Regions from separate parts of the Telluria sp. AZSoR62 genome, predicted to be linked through region 1. Evidence: predicted binding sites of a transcription regulator. Region 1 holds the regulator's gene; each other region holds the start of a gene.
The links. Region 1 encodes sigma-54, which starts transcription at its own class of promoters, with help from an activator protein. Its sites were predicted from a motif close to TGGCANGNAANCTGCTTT; they were not measured.

Region 1 (5,393 bases):
CCACCCGCGCACAAGGCCTTCTCGCTGGTGCTGCCGATGACGACCGCGTCGATGCCGGCGTCAGTTTGCCAGTCGCGCAGGATCGCGGTGAGCGCGCGCACCATGTCGAGCGAGAGGGAGTTCAGGGCTTGCGGCCGGTCGAGCGTAATGACGCCGGTGCGGTTGGCGACGCGGGTCAGGACGGTGTCGGTCATGGAGATGCTCTGTGATCGAAAAGACATGCATTCTACAGAACAAAAGCGTGAAATTGGAAGCGTGCAAACGTAACAGTAAAGGGAGCGCCCAGCAAAAAGGGCGTCCCCTCAGACGCCCCTGCTGTCATTGCTGCTGTGCGTATTTACGCGACGGCGGCTTCGCCGGTATCCGGCAGGCGCTTGTGCGCCACGTGATTATGGTTTTGCAGCATGGACTTGTGCTTGATGACCTGGCGGTCCAGCCTGTCCATCAGCATGTCGATCGCCGCGTACAGGTCTTGCGCGGCGCTGGCCACATGCAAAATTTTTCCTGATACTTGCAGGTTGATCTCGGCTTTCTGCCGTTTTTCTTTTTCGGTGAGATTATCGATGGCGAGGAACACGTGGGTGTCGATCACGTGGTCGAAATGGCGGGTAATGCGCTCGAGCTTATTCTGAACGTATTCACGAATTGCGGGAGTCACTTCAAGATGATGACCACTGATTGTGAGGTTCATACACACTCCTTTGAAATGTTGCCCTGCCGGCACCACAAGGTAGGTGGGACAGTGCTTTACAGAGACTTGCGGAGGCTGACGGGAGGGATCTTGAGGGCTTCGCGGTATTTGGCTACCGTCCGGCGCGCAATGACCATACCTTGTTCCCCGAGCATTTCCGCGATCTTGCTGTCGGATAAAGGGTTCTTAGGGTCTTCTGCTCCTGTCAATTGCGCAATCAGCGCGCGGATCGCCGTGGAAGATGCTTCTCCCCCCGCTTCGGTGGCGACGTGGCTTCCGAAGAAGTATTTCAGTTCAAACATGCCGTGGGGGGTCAACATGTATTTCTGCGTGGTTACACGGGAAATAGTGCTCTCGTGTAGGCCTAGTGTATCAGCAATCTCGCGCAGCACAAGCGGACGCATGGCAACCGCGCCGTGGCTGAAAAAGTTGCGCTGGCGCTCAACAATTGCCTCGGCTACGCGCAGGATCGTGTCGAAACGCTGGCGCATATTCTTGATCAGCCACTTGGCTTCCTGCAGCTGTGCGCCCATCTGGCTCTCGCTTTTTCCCTGCTTGAGCAGGTTGGCGTAAAGCGAGTTCACGCGCAGCTTCGGCATCACATCCGGGTTCAGCATGACCGACCAGCCGCTCTTGGCGCGGCGTACGATCACGTCCGGCACCACGTAGTCCGAGGCAGCGGACGCAAAGGCCGCGCCGGGATGCGGATTGCACTGGCGGATGACGGCCTGGACCTCGCGCAGGTCTTCGTCGTCGCAGTCCAGCGCCTTCTTGAGCTTGGTGTACTCGCGCTGGGCGAACCAGCTCAGGTAGCCTTCGACGATGCTCAAGGCCAGGCGCCGCGTCACCATCGGCACGCCCGGCATGCGACGGATCTGCAGCGCCAGGCATTCGGCCGCGCTGCGGGCGCCGCAGCCGACCGGGTCCAGGCTCTGCACCAGCGCCAGCGCGCAGCGCAGCTCGTCCATCTCGATCTCGAGTTCGGCGGGCAGGCGCGCGTGGATGTCGTCCAGCGGCTCCTCCAGGTAGCCGTTGTCGTCCAGCGCATCGATCACCAGTTCGGCCAGCGCGCGGTCGCGCACGCCGCAGCCGGTGGTGCGAACCTGCTCGGCCAGGTGCTCGCGCAGCGACACGCTGCACGCTTCCAGCTGCGGGCGGCCGTCTTCGTCGTCGCCGCTCCTCGCGCCGCCGCCCTCGCCGCCCCAGTCGCCGTCAGGCTCGCCGCGGTCGCGGTCGCCGTCCTCGAAGCCGTCGGCATCGGGCTTGGCGGCCTCGCCTTCGCCGCCTTCCTGTCCCGGCTGCGCGGCCGGGGCTTCGGCGCTGGAGGGGGCGCTGTTGATGGCGCCGTCGGCCAGCAGCCGCACCGAGTGGTCGAGCGGATCGTCGAGCCGTTCGAGCAGCGGGTTATCGGTCAGTATCTGCTCGAGCTCCTGGTGCAGTTCGAGCGTGGACAATTGCAGCAGCCGGATCGACTGCTGCAGTTGCGGCGTGAGCGCCAGGTGCTGCGACGTGCGGAGTTGCAGGGACTGTTTCATGGTCACATGCGGAAGTGTTCGCCGAGGTAGACGCGGCGCACCGACTCGTCGGCGATGATGTCGTCCGGACGGCCCGAGGCCAGCACCGCCCCCTGGTTGATGATGTAGGCGCGGTCGCAGATGCCGAGCGTCTCGCGCACGTTGTGGTCCGTGATCAGGACGCCGATGTTGCGCTCCTTCAGGAAGCGCACGATGCGCTGGATCTCGATCACCGCAATCGGGTCCACGCCGGCAAAGGGTTCGTCCAGCAGCACGAAGCGCGGATTGGTAGCGAGTGCGCGTGCGATCTCGACGCGGCGGCGCTCGCCGCCCGACAGCGACAGCGCCGGGTTCTCGCGCAGCTTCTCGATCTGCAGCTCGGCCAGCAGGGTGTCCAGGCGCCCGTTGATCTCGTCCTTCGACAAGGCCTTGCCCTCGTTGGTGCGCTGCAGTTCCAGCACGGCGCGGATATTCTCTTCCACCGTCAGCTTGCGGAACACCGAGGCTTCCTGCGGCAGGTAGGACAGGCCCAGCACCGCGCGGCGGTGGATCGGCAGGCTCGAGATGTCGGTGCCGTTGATGTCGATCGAGCCGGCGTCCGACGGCACCAGGCCGACGATCATGTAGAACGAGGTGGTCTTGCCGGCGCCGTTCGGGCCCAGCAGCCCCACCACTTCGCCGCAATCGACCTGCAGCGACACGTCGCGCACCACCAGCCGCTTGCCATAGCTCTTTTGCAGGCCCTTGACGACCAGGGTGCTGCAGCCTTCGCGCACGCTCTTCTCCACCACCGTCATTGCTTGCCGCCTTCTGCAGGCGCAGCGCGGCGCGGGGCGATGATCAGGGTGCCGCGCCCGCCGCCGACCTTGCTCTGGCCGCTGGCGTCGTTGCGCACCTGGGCGACTTCCTTGCGGTTGTCGTAGGAGATGAAGGGACCCTTGATTTCGTTGGCCAGGCGGCCGTTTTCCAGTTCGCGCACTTCGGCGGCGGTGAACAGCTTCACCAGTTCGGCGCGCTCGTCGTACTCGATGCGCTGGGCCTGGCCCTCGACCCACAGGTCCGGGCCGCCGTCGCGCTTCTGGCGGAAGGTGGCCAGCTTGCCGGGGGCCGCGGTGAGCGTCACGCTCATGTAGCCTTCCGGCGTTTCCTTCACCTGGGCGCGGTCGGACTTGAGCACCAGGGTGCCGCGCGTGAGCACGACATTACCCGTCAGGATGCGGGTTTGCGTCACTTCGTCGACGTCCAGGGTGTCGAAGTTGATCACGGCCTGCTTGAGCGAATCGGCGCGCTCGGCAAGGGCGCCGAGGGAAGCCAGGCCAAGAAGGGCCGCAAGGATGATTTTTTTCATGGGTGCTTGTCCTGTGATGACGTGCGCGCTAGCGTTGCGCGCGTGGCGGATAGACGATCTGGCCGCGGCTGGCCAGGTGCAGCTTCTGGGTCGCATTGTTCGCGACCATGCCGGTGCCACGGATGGTGGAGGCGCCGAGCTGCATCTCGATCGGCTTGTCGGTCTTCATGATCTCTTCGTCGGGCAGCACGGTCAGCGCCTCGGTGCGTACGCGCAGTGCTTCGCTGGTGGGCGTGGCCGGGCGCTGGATGTCGACCTTGCCGAGCAGGTCGACCCGGTGTTCTTCGTGATAGATGCGGCCGCGGTTAGCCACCACGGTGGTGCGCGGGCGGCCGGGCGTCATGCCCTGCACCACCGGCTGCTCGACCTCGGAGACGTCGCCCTGGGGCTGGTGCGCCAGGCGCTTGCCCGACACGACGTAGCTCGGCTTGCCCTCTTCGGTCATGCGCACGAAGGAGAAATTCTCGACGATGTAATCGGGCTCGTTCAGCGGCCCGCCCAGGCGCGCGTCGGTGTCGTCGCGATCCATCACCTGCACCAGCCAGAAGCTGCCGAAGGCGAGGAAGACCCCGATGATCATGACGCTGAGCAGTCTCCAGCGGTGGGCGGTGCGCTTGTAGGTGACCATGTCGTGTCGGCCCGCAGGCTCAGGCGAAGTAAGGCGCGAGCGCCTGTTCGTAGGTGCCCTGGGCGCGCATGACCAGGTCGCAGACTTCGCGCACGGCGCCGCGCCCACCCACGTTTTTGGTGACGTAGTGCGCGCGGTGCTGCACTTCCGGGTGGCCAGAGGGCACCGCCACGGCAAAGCCCACCTTGGTCAGCAGCGGCAGGTCGATCACGTCGTCGCCGATGTAGCCGCATTCCTCGGCGGTGACGCCGGTGGCGTCCAGCAGCTTGGCAAAGCCGATGCGCTTGTCGTGGATGCCCTGGTAGACATGGGCAATGCCCAGGTCTGCTGCGCGCTTGACCACGATCGGCGACAGGCGCGCGCTGATGATCGCGGTCTGCACGCCGGTCTTGTTCAGCAGCTGGATGCCCAGGCCGTCCAGCACATTGAAGGTCTTGGTGACTTCGCCGTCCGGGCCATAGGTCAGGCTGCCGTCGGTGAGCACGCCGTCGACGTCGAAGATCATGACTTTCACGCGCGCGGCGCGCTGCATGTGTTCCAGTGGAGTCATTTAGATTACCTTGGCGCGGGTCAGGTCGTGGATGTGCAGGGCGCCGACCAGGCGGCCGTCCGCATCGACGACCAGCATCTGGTTGATGCGGAATTCTTCCATCACGGCGACGGCATCGACCGCCAGCTGTTCCGGGTGCACGGTGCGCGGGCCGGCATGCATCACGTCGCGGATCGCGATGTTCGAGAAATCGTGCATGCGCTCGATCAGGCGGCGCAAGTCGCCGTCGGTGAACACGCCGACCGGGCGCTGCTGCTCGTCGACCACGGCGGTCATGCCCATGCCCTTTTGCGAGACTTCGAGCAGGGCTTTCGCCAGCGGCGTATCGGGGCTCACGGCGGGAATCGCGTCGCCGCTGCGCATCACGTCGCGCACGTGGGTCAGGAGGCGGCGGCCCAGGGCGCCGCCCGGGTGCGACATCGCGAAGTCTTCTTCGCGGAAGCCCCGCAGGTCCAGCAGCGCCACCGCCAGCGCGTCGCCCATGGCGAGCGTCACGGTGGTGCTGGTGGTCGGGGCCAGGTTCAGGGTGCAGGCTTCCTTGGCCACCGAGATATCCAGGTGGATCTCGGACAGCCTGGCCAGGCGCGAATGCGGCTTGCCGGTCATCGAGATGACCTGGCTGCCCATTCTTTTGACAGCTGGCAAAATTTCGAGCAGCTCGG
Region 2 (5,393 bases), on a different contig from region 1:
CGTCACCGTGGTGGGCGCGCAGGCCGCGCCCACCCAGATGGCGCCCTTCATGTTCGATCGCATGATGGGCCGCTACGAGCTGGACGACGGCCGCGTGCTGGAAGTCACCGGCAAGATCACCGGCAGGCAAAAGACGGTGTACGCCGACCTGGGCGACGGCCCGGTCGAGATCGTCCACATCGGCAAGGGCCGCTTCGTGGCGATGAACAAGGACGTGCGCTTCGCCTTCGAAGAACGCCGCCGCGTGGTGGACACGGTGCGCATCAGCACCGCCAACGGCCGCCGCCAGCTGGCCCTAGCCCAGCGCTGATCCGAAGCGCCCGGCCTGGTAGTCCTGGACGGCCTGCGCGATCTCCTCGCGGGTCGTCATGACGAACGGGCCGTGCGCCACCACCGGCTCGCGGATCGGCTCCGCATGGCCGAACACCAGCAGGGCATCGCTCTCGGCCCGGATCTCCAGGGCGCCGCCGGCTTCGTCCAGCTCGACCAGGTGCATCTGGCTGACCAGGTCCGCATGGTCGCCCACCTGCACCATGCCGCGCGCCACGTACAGGAACACGTTGCGCTGTTCCAGGTCCGTGAAGCGGATGCTGCCTCCGGCGCGCATCTGCAGCGTGCTCATGAACACGCCGGTCAGCGACTGTACCGGCCCCGTCCTTCCTTCCCACTCCCCCGCAATCAGGTTCATCGTCACCTTGCCGCCGTCGAGCTGCAGGGCCGGGATATCCTCGCACTGCAGGCCGGTATAGGCCGGCTCGCTCATCTTCAGGCGCGAGGGCAGGTTGACCCACAGCTGCAGGATCTCGATCGGCCCGCCGGTCGCCAGGAAAGCGCGCGGCGAGACTTCCGCATGCACGATGCCGCGCCCGGCCGTCATCCATTGCACGCCGCCGGCGTGGATGATGCTTTCGTGGCCGGCGTTGTCGCGGTGGGCCAGCATGCCTTCCAGGATGAAGGTGACGGTCTCGAAGCCGCGGTGCGGGTGCGGCCCGAAAGGCAGGCCGCGGTTGTGCGGCGGGTAGGTCTGCGGGCCGTGGTGGTTCAGGAACAGGAAGGGATCGATCTGCTCGAGGTGGTGCGAGGGCAGGGGACGCTGGGTGACCAGGTCGCCGATGTCGTCGCGCATTGCCGGGTGCACCCGGCGGACGGTTTTTGCGGTCATGGGGGCATGCTCATGGTGGGATCGGATGGCCTTCACCATACCCGATCGCGACGGCGCGCGCGCACACGCCTGTGCTAGACTTCTTGCGCTTTTGCAACCAGCGCTGAGCACCCGCGCTTACACAACCCGAGGCGGCGCCCATGATCAAGAAAACCCTGCTTGCCAGCCTGCTGCTGGCCTCTTTCGCCACTGCCAGCCTGGCGCCGGCAAGCGCCGCGGCCAGGCCGCCGAGCGAGGCCGCCGTCAAGACCGCCAAGTACGCGGTGACCACCTACCGCAGGGACCTGCTCGATACCCTGGCCAAGCTGGTGAGCTACAACACGGTGGCCGACAAGGCCGTCCCGTCCGACAGGAACCCGGTCCACATCGCCTTCAAGGAAGCCCTGAGGGCGGAAGCGACGCGCCTGGGCCTGGACTACACCGACCATGGCTGGACCGTGGTCATCGGCCTGGGCAAGGGCGAGGAGCGCGTGGGCGTGATCACCCACGGCGACGTGCAGCCGGTCGACGCCGGCAAGTGGAAGAAGTCGCCCTTCGTGCTGGACCGCACCAGCGAGCCGGGCAAGCTGCTGGCGCGCGGCGCCGAAGACGACAAGGGCCCGATCGCCACCGCCCTGTATGCGATGAAATCGATCCGCGACCGCGCCGTGCCGCTGTCCAAGCGCATCGAGCTGTATGTCTACATGGGCGAGGAGTCCGACTGGGGCCCGCTGACCGAATTCCTCAAGACCCACCAGCCGCCGCAGGTAAACATCACGCTGGACGCCGAATACCCGGCGGTGACGGCCGAGAAAGGGTCGGGCACGGTGGCGGTGACGATCCCGAAGCAGGGCGCGGCCATCCCGGCCGAGGGCGAGCCGCACCTGGCGCAGTTTGCCGGCGGCTTCTTCGGCAGCCAGATTCCGGAAGATGCGAGCGCCGTCATCGCCAACGCGACGCCCGAGATCGAAAAGCAGGTGCGCGCGCGCGGCGCGAAGCAGGAAGGCATGCAGTACAGCTTCAGCTGGGAAGGCACGAACCTGGCCGTGAAGGCCAAGGGCGTCTCGGCCCACTCGTCCAAGCCGGAAGACGGCATCAACGCGGTGAGCATGCTGGCCGATGCGCTGGCCGTGCGTCCCTGGGCCAACACGACCGCGGGCGGGGTGGTGAACTTCCTCAACGAGATGGTCGGCACCGGCATCCATGGCGAGAAGTTCGGCAACATCGCCTACCGCGACGGCTTCATGGGACCGATGACCTTTGCCCCGACCGTGCTGCGCCAGCGCGAGGACGGCATCGAGGTGTCGATCAACCTGCGCCGCCCGCAGGGCAAGAGTACCGAGCAGCTGACGGCGGAAGTCAACGCCGCGCTGGCACAGTGGCAGAGCCGCCAGCTGCCGCTGGCGAACGTCCTGGTCCGCATCAACGAGCCGTGGATCCAGAGGAGCGCACCGCACCTGCCGACGCTGATGGGCGTGTTCTCTTACTTCACCGGCATGAAAGACCCGAAGCCGGTGGCGATCGGCGGCGGCACCAACTCGCGCCTGTTCCCGGGCGCGGTGAGCTTTGGCCCGGGCATGCCGGGCAAGGTGTATACGGGCCACTCGGAGCACGAGTTCATCACCGAGAAGCAGTTGCTGCTGAACTTGCAAATGTACACGGCGGTGCTGGTGGAGCTGGCGAAATAGGGCGCGCGCAACGGATCGATGCCGCCTGGCGTGAGTCCGGCGGCATTTTTTACGTCCAGCACATTAGCAAATTGTTCAATCGCAATAAATAATTACTGTCGGAAATCTTTACATCAGGCACTATAATTTACTGATGAGAAATCATAAGCGCTTGATTCGGCGGCAGTTTTTCCTGCTGGCATGACAATTGCTCAGTAAGGGCTAACACCAACCTACCAGGATTGCCCCATGAAACTCACGCTCGCCACCGCCCTGTTCGCCCTCGCCGCCGTCGCCGGTTCGGCCAACGCCAACGTCCTCAAGAACGGCAACTTCGAAAGCGGCAGCGCCAACTGGGGCATCTCGGGCAACGCCGCCTTCGCCACCCAGACCCAGAGCGGCTTCTATTGGGGCGGTGGCAGCGTGGCCCAGAACGGCACCTATGCCGTGGCCTTCAACGGCGGCGACCGTTACGCGAACGGCATGCTGTGGCAGACCTTCGCTACCGTGGCCGGCCAGGCCTACACCTTGAGCTTCGACTACGGTTCGACCAGCCCATGGGCGCAGAGCATGAACTACGGTGTGTTCGAGACCGGCACCAACAAGTCGCTGGTCAGCGGCTTCGTGACCGACAACAACGTGGCCGGCCTGCTCAACACGTACCGCTTCAATTTCGTCGCGACCGGCGCCTCGAGCATCGTACGCTTTGCCGACGTCAGTACCAACAATTCGATCAGCAACGACGGCCTGCTCGACAACGTGCGCGTCGACGTGCCGGAACCGGCATCGCTGGCGCTGATTGGCCTGGGCCTGATGGGCCTGGGCCTCAAGCGCCGCCGCAAGGCCGCCTGATTACCCGCTCGACATGAACAGGCCGCATCCGCGGCAAAGCCGCCCCGCGCAAGCCGGGCGGCATTTTTTCGTTCGTCGCCCGGATGCTGCGGCGCATCCCGGGCACGAAGCTGCGCGGGCACCTACCCGATATGGCTGTTTTCACTCTGCCATTCCCACTCCCGGTTCGTAGGCGTATTGCTCGCCAAAACCTAGCAAAAATTCTGGTCCTGTTGTAGGACTGGGCTGACATGAGGGTCTGTTCCCGAAGGCCGAATATGCCCTTTCCCTAGGAGGCAAAGGGCGGCTTGCGCAGGGCGCTGCGGGGCTGCACCCTGGTGTCGTTGACGCGCGGAAAATGCGTCAATACCTTCAGGAAAATGTGGCGAATTCACCATGTTAGGATCGGTTTTACAACGTGGGCGAACCGGCTATGGCTGGTGCTCGCTCGCGCCGATTGCCGACATTTTTGGATGCCATGCACAGCAAAGATCTCAAGAAGCCGGACGGACGCAACATTACGCTCTACAGCAACCAGCCGATTCCGGACGGTATTACCGCACCCAGCCCGTTTGCCGAACCCCAGCATGCCAACCCGCACCTGCGCTGGCATCCGCTGCGCGGCGAGTGGGTGACCTACGCCGCCTTCCGCCAGAACCGCACCTACCAGCCGCCGCCCCAGTACAACCCGCTGGCGCCCATGAAGGACCCGGCGCATCCGACCGAGATGCCGGCCGGCGACTACGAGATCGCCGTGTTCGACAACCGCTTCCCTTCGCTGGCGCTGGAGTCGCATGACCCGCCCACGGTAACGGTGCCGAGCGCGCCTGCGAACGGCCATTGCGAAGTGGTGGTGTTCACCCAGCAGGCCGATGCGGCGCTGGCCGCGCTGCCGCTGTCGCGCATCGAGCTGCTGCTGGCGGTCTGGGGCGACCGTACCCGGCGCATCGGCACCCAGCCGCACATCCATTACGTGCTGCCTTTCGAGAACCGCGGCGCCGAGGTCGGCGTGACCCTGCACCATCCGCACGGCCAGGTATATGCCTATCCCTTTGTGCCGGCGGTGCCGGCGCGCATGCTGGCCCAGGAGCGCGAATATTTTCTCCAGCACGGCAGCAGCCTGCTGTGCAACATGGCGCGCGAGGAAGCAGCCGACGGCAAGCGCGTGCTCTACCAGGACGAGCATGCGATCGCCTTCGTGCCGGCCTGCGCGCGCTACCCCTACGAGGTGTGGGTGATGCCGACCGCGCCGTGCAAGGATTTCGCCGCGCTCACGCCGGCGCAGCGCGCCGGCCTGGCGCGTGCGCTCAAGACCGTGCTGCTCAAGTTCGAGACGCTGTGGAACCGGCCTTTCCCCTACCTGATGGCCTGGTACCAGGCGCCCACCGACGGCGGCGCCCATCCCGAGACCCAGCTGCATGCCCAGTTCTATCCGCCGTACCGCACCAAGGATCGCCTGAAATACCTGGCCGGCACCGAGCTGGCGGCGGGCATGTTCGCGATGGACGTGCTGCCCGAGACCACCGCCTACGAACTGCAGCAGGTGGAAGTGAGCCTGGACGAACTGGTGGAGGAGCACGGATGACTTCAAGTCCATCGCGCGCGGCCGAGGTCGCGGACAAGCTGGCGCTGCTGCGCTCGCACCTGGCGGCGGCCGATGCCGGTGCGCTGCGCCTGCGCGGCGTCGACTGGTTCGCCTGGATCACCGCGGGCGGCTCCAGCGCCGTGCTGCACACGACCGACCATGGCGTGGC
Region 3 (5,393 bases), on a different contig from region 1:
CCTGCTGGAATCGGGCGTGATGGGCCGCGCCGCCGTGCCCTCGGGCGCCTCGACCGGTTCGCGCGAAGCCATCGAGCTGCGCGACGGCGACCCGAAGCGTTACTTCGGCAAGGGCGTGCTGCAGGCCTGCGAGAATATCAACACCGAGATCTCCGAAGCGATCATGGGCCTGGACGCCAATGAACAGGCATTCCTGGACCGCACCCTGATCGATCTCGACGGCACCGAAAACAAGAGCCGCCTGGGGGCCAACGCCATGCTGGCCGTCTCGATGGCCGTGGCCAAGGCCGCCGCCGAGGAAGCCGGCCTGCCGCTGTACCGCTATTTCGGCGGTTCGGGCGCGATGCAGATGCCGGTGCCGATGATGAACGTCATCAACGGCGGCGCGCACGCGGACAACAACCTGGACATCCAGGAATTCATGATCATCCCGGTCGGCGCGCCGAGCTTCAAGGAAGCGATCCGCTGGGGCGCCGAGGTGTTCCACACCCTGAAGAAGATCCTGCACTCGAAGGGCCTGTCGACCGCGGTCGGCGACGAAGGCGGTTTCGCCCCGTCGGTGGCCAACCATGAAGAAGCGATCAAGCTGATCATGCAGGCGATCGAGCAGGCAGGCTACGAAGCCGGTTCGCAGATCGCGCTGGGCCTGGATTGCGCCGCCAGCGAATTCCACAAGGACGGCAAGTACGTGCTGGAGGGCGAGGGCCTGTCGCTCAGCGCGACCGACTTCACCAACATGCTGGCCACCTGGTGCGACAAGTACCCGATCATCTCGATCGAAGACGCGATGGCCGAAGGCGACTGGGACGGCTGGGCAGTGCTGACCAACGCACTGGGCAAGCGCGTGCAGCTGGTGGGCGACGACCTGTTCGTCACCAACACCAAGATCCTGAAAGAGGGCATCCAGAAAGGCATCGCCAACTCGATCCTCATCAAGATCAACCAGATCGGCACCCTGACCGAGACCTTCGCCGCCATCGAGATGGCCAAGCGCGCCGGCTACACCGCCGTGATCTCGCACCGCTCGGGCGAGACCGAAGACTCGACCATCGCCGATATCGCCGTCGGCCTGAACGCCCTGCAGATCAAGACCGGCTCGATGTCGCGTTCGGACCGCATGGCCAAGTACAACCAGCTGCTGCGTATCGAGGAAGACCTGGGCGACGTCGCCAGCTACCCGGGCCGCGACGCGTTCTACAACCTGAAGTAAGGCAAACGGCCGGGCGGCCCCGCGGGACTGCCTGGCCTTTTTTACGTCCATGCGACTCATCACCATTGCGCTCGCCGTCCTGCTGCTGCTGATCCAGTACCCCTTGTGGCTGAAGAAGGGCGGCTGGCTGTCGGTTGCCGACATGCGCAGCCAGGTCGAGGCGACCCGGCTCAAGACCGAGCAGCTCAAGGCGCGCAACGCCAAGCTCGATTCGGAAGTACGCGACCTGCGCGAAGGCCTGGGCGCGGTCGAAGAGCGTGCCCGCTACGACCTGGGCATGATCAAGCAGAATGAAATTTTCGTGCAGGTGCTGCGCAAGGACGAGCAGCCGGCAGTCTCGATGACCGTCCCGCCGCCACCGCCCGAGCCGAAAGACAAGACGAAGCGCTGAACGCGCCTCGAGAGGAGTTGCACATGAGCGAACCAATCAACCCGGCCAGGCTCGACTCGCTCGACGCGATCGCCGACTGCCTGGCCGAGGCCTTCGAGGATGGCGAGGGCAGCGTGATCGCCGGCGCCATGCAGGCCGTGGCGCTGGCCCCTGGCCTGGGCGAACTCGCTGCCGCCGTGGGCCTGTCGCGCGAGGCGCTGCAGGCGGCGCTCGCGGCCGAGGAGTTCAATCTCGACCTGACCCTTGAGATCATGAAGGTGGTCGATCTGCACATGTCGGGCGGGCGCGCCTAGGGCGCACGGCCCGCACCAACGACAACCCCCGGGCTCCCGGGGGTTTCCAGCCGGTTTCCCGGCGACTGTCCTGCCAATTCCTGCTTAGTCCGACGAGGCCTCGCCCTGCATGGCGCCAGCGCCTTGCTCGAGGAAGGAACGCAGCATCCACGCGTTTTTCTCGTGCACTTCCATGCGGGTGGTGAGCATGTCCGCGGTTGGGAAATCGTCGAGCTCATCGGCGACCTTCACGCCTGCGCGCAGGGTACGGGTGATGATCTCGTTGCCATCGACCAGCTGGCGGATCATTTCCTTGGCCGACAGGACTTCCGGCTCTTCGGTGATGTTCGACAGCTCGGCGTAGCGCTTGTAGGTAGCCGGCGCGAAATGGCCCAGCGAGCGGATGCGTTCTGCGATGTCGTCCAGCGCGGTCCACTGCTCGGTGTACTGTTGCTCGAACATGACGTGCAGCGACGAGAACATCGGGCCGGTCACGTTCCAGTGGAAATTGTGCGTCTTCAGGTAGAGCATGTAGGCGTCCGCCAGGACGGTCGAGAGCGACTCGACGATTTTTGCGCGGTCTTCGGTATTAATGCCAGTATCCATATGCATGACTAATTCTCCCAGTGGTCAAAGGCGGCAGCAACGTAACGATTACGCAACGCTGTCAAAGATGCATCATCTTAGCACTGGCTCGAATTTCGTGCGGCACGCTGCTCCGGTTCAATCTCGGGGCGGATGAAACGGGTACGGGGTAGAGTGATGACAAACCTTGCCGGTCCGCGGCGCGTGGATGCGGCGGAGCTCGTCACGATCCTGGAAGCAGGGGGAGCGAGGGGAGGGGAGAAACTGGCGCCGGGGGCGGGCTGGCCGCCCCCGGCGTGACCGGCAAGATTATGCCGAAGGATTCTTCTTGCGGCGCGAGGCGGCGAAACCTGCCAGGCCTGCGCCCAGCAGCAGCAGCGATGCCGGTTCCGGCACGTCGGCGGCCGGCACGCCCACTTCGGCTACCTGCGACAGGGTGCCGTCGGTAGCGCTCATGGTCAGGCGCCAGGCGGCGAAATTCTGTTGGCCGATAAACTGTTCGAGAGAGGTGTTTTTCTCGAAGCCCTGCAGCGCTTCGAGCTCGAAAGAGGTGCCTTGGCCAATCGTGATCATGTAGGTGCCGGCCTGGCTGAAGGTCCAGCTTCTTGCCGCATCCATCGTGTTGACCGAGCCGTCGCCGAAGGTGGCGGTGGAATCGTCGGTGTAGAACAGGTTGGTGCCGGCGGCATCGAACAGCATCATGTAGCTGTCGAAGCCCGTGATCTTGCCGTCGCCATTGAGGTCCTTCAAGGTCGCGAAGTCCGACTCGTAGACCATCGAGTCGAAGAACACCCGGGTGCCCGCGGTCACATTGAACGTGACGCGCGAGATCTTCAGGTCGTCGGCCATGCCGTCGCGGTCGCCGTCGAAATTGGCGATCTGGCCATTGATGACGGTGGCGCCGGCGATGGACGAGGCGGCGATGCCGGCGAGGAGGAACAGCCCTGCAATAATCTGACGCATTTCAGCCTTCATAAGGTTCGAATGCGAGTAGAAAAGCAGGAATTATGCCAGGGATAAATTATTGATTGCAATCAATGGGTTGTAGGAAAAAGATTACGTACTCAATTGCATATTGTAAAGAACTCCGACAGGAGGAAGGCAGTCCGTATTCCTGCGGGGCCATGGAATACGGAGCAAACGCCCGGCGATGATTATTCTGTCAGTGTGTTCAATACGCTTGGAAGACGTTCAATTCTCCATGTGGCCTGAAGAATAGAATCTCACGCTCAATTGATGCTGCCGCTAGGCGGCAACATGGTCTCGACCGGGATATCGCTGGCGAACAACTGGGCGCAGTCGACCTTGTCGAAGGAGTAGTGCTTGCCGCAGAAGTCGCAGTTGATGCCCAGTTCGCCGAGGTCGGCAATCGCCGAATCGACTTCGGCCTGGCCCAGCATCTTGAGCATGTTGCCGACTTTTTCACGGGTGCAGCTGCAATGGAATTGCGGGTGCTGCGGCTCGAACACGCGGATGGTCTCTTCCCAGAACAGGCGCTTGAGCAGGACTTCGATGCCGGTCGTGAGCAGTTCCTCGCGTTTCAGGGTCTGGCCCAGCATCACGGCGCGGTTCCAGGTTTCCAGGTCCTCGGCTTCGGAAGCCTGCTTGAGCTGGTCGTCCTTGCCGCTGTGGCGCGGCAGCTTTTGCAGCAGCAGGCCGCGCGAGATCTTGTCGTCGGCCGCCAGCCACAGGCGCGTGTCCATCTGCTCGGAGCGCAGCATGTAGTTCTCGATGACCGTGGCCATGTCCTCGCCGTCGAGCGGCACCACGCCCTGGTAGGGCTGCTGGCCCGGCATCTTGTCGACCGGGTCGAGCGTGATGACGAAGCGGCCCTTGCCGTGGGCATTGAACATCGAGGTGAGGGTGGCGTCGTCCGCGATCTCGGCCTCGGGCGCGAGCTTGGCGGTGGCGCGGATGCGCAGGTCGGCGTCGCATTCGACCACCAGCAGGCGCACCGGCCCGTCTCCGTGGATCTGCATCACGATCGCACCGTTGAACTTGAGGTTGGCCGAGAGCAGGGCGCTGGCCGCCACCATTTCGCCCAGCACCGCGCGCACGGCCTTCGGGTAGGCGTGGCGGGCCTGCACCTCGCGCCAGGTGTCGGAGATCTCGATCAGCTCGCCGCGCACGGCAGCGTTATCGAAGATGAATTTTTGCAGGGTATCGCGGGTGTCCGTCATAGCGTCAGTCGTCATTCTTTATCCGATTTTCTTGAGCTGCGCCTTGAACAGCTGGCCGCGCGCCACATAGCTCGCGGCGCTGGCCTGCAGGCGCAGCAGGTCTTCTTCCGTCAGGGTGCGTACCACCTTGGCCGGCGAGCCGAGGATCAGCGAGTTGTCCGGGAATGTCTTCCCCTCGGTGACCAGGGCGCCGGCGCCTACCAGGCAGCCCTTGCCGATGCGGGCGCCATTGAGGATCACCGCCTGGATCCCGATCAGCGAACCGTCGCCGACCGTGCACCCATGCAGCATCGCCTGGTGGCCCACCGTCACGTTCTTGCCCAGCGTCAGCGGGAAGCCCATGTCGGTATGCATCACCGTGCCTTCCTGCACGTTACTGTTTTCGCCGATGGTGATGCGTTCGTTGTCGCCGCGTAGCGTGGCGCCGTACCACACCGAGGCATTGGCCTCGAGCGTGACCTTGCCGATCAGGGTGGCCGAGTCGGCCACGAAGCTGGAAGGGTCGATCTCGGGCGCAATCTCGCCCAGCTGGTAAATCGCCATGGATGTGCTCGCGGGAGGGTTGAAATGCCGCTATTGTAAACCTTGCGCCCGCGCGCCATCGTCCGGTCGAGGGCAAATGGGGCCTGGCAACGGGAAATCAAGCACGGCGGTATAATGCGAACGATCGTACTTTTTTTTACCGCACTTACCGCTCCGAGGCTCCAATGCACCCCTCCCGATCCGAATTCCTCACTGTGCGCGGCCTGCGCACC

Region 2: a site for sigma-54 is predicted at 3,006-3,023, ahead of AC3XQU_RS10440 (PEP-CTERM sorting domain-containing protein). Genes of this name have one in related genera too.
Region 3: a site for sigma-54 is predicted at 3,454-3,471, ahead of AC3XQU_RS07440 (DVUA0089 family protein). Genes of this name have one in related genera too.

Annotation. Positions count from the first base shown of each region.
Region 1 covers NZ_JBYTST010000006.1:203,835-209,227, forward strand. Annotated here, with positions in the region: gene AC3XQU_RS11810 (enoyl-CoA hydratase/isomerase family protein) at 1-194, opposite strand, end outside; gene hpf (ribosome hibernation-promoting factor, HPF/YfiA family) at 338-691, opposite strand; gene AC3XQU_RS11820 (RNA polymerase factor sigma-54) at 748-2,226, opposite strand; gene lptB (LPS export ABC transporter ATP-binding protein) at 2,229-3,002, opposite strand; gene lptA (lipopolysaccharide transport periplasmic protein LptA) at 2,999-3,553, opposite strand; gene lptC (LPS export ABC transporter periplasmic protein LptC) at 3,582-4,181, opposite strand; gene AC3XQU_RS11840 (KdsC family phosphatase) at 4,201-4,731, opposite strand; gene AC3XQU_RS11845 (KpsF/GutQ family sugar-phosphate isomerase) at 4,732-5,393, opposite strand, start outside.
Region 2 covers NZ_JBYTST010000005.1:202,824-208,216, reverse strand. Annotated here, with positions in the region: gene AC3XQU_RS10455 (hypothetical protein) at 1-310, shown strand, start outside; gene AC3XQU_RS10450 (pirin family protein) at 296-1,162, opposite strand; gene AC3XQU_RS10445 (dipeptidase) at 1,303-2,829, shown strand; gene AC3XQU_RS10440 (PEP-CTERM sorting domain-containing protein) at 3,058-3,660, shown strand; gene galT (galactose-1-phosphate uridylyltransferase) at 4,118-5,224, shown strand; gene AC3XQU_RS10430 (M24 family metallopeptidase) at 5,221-5,393, shown strand, end outside.
Region 3 covers NZ_JBYTST010000003.1:323,777-329,169, reverse strand. Annotated here, with positions in the region: gene eno (phosphopyruvate hydratase) at 1-1,210, shown strand, start outside; gene ftsB (cell division protein FtsB) at 1,260-1,601, shown strand; gene AC3XQU_RS07450 (helix-turn-helix domain-containing protein) at 1,625-1,894, shown strand; gene AC3XQU_RS07445 (Dps family protein) at 1,979-2,485, opposite strand; gene AC3XQU_RS07440 (DVUA0089 family protein) at 2,768-3,421, opposite strand; gene hslO (Hsp33 family molecular chaperone HslO) at 3,688-4,653, opposite strand; gene AC3XQU_RS07430 (gamma carbonic anhydrase family protein) at 4,657-5,181, opposite strand; gene AC3XQU_RS07425 (alpha/beta fold hydrolase) at 5,346-5,393, shown strand, end outside.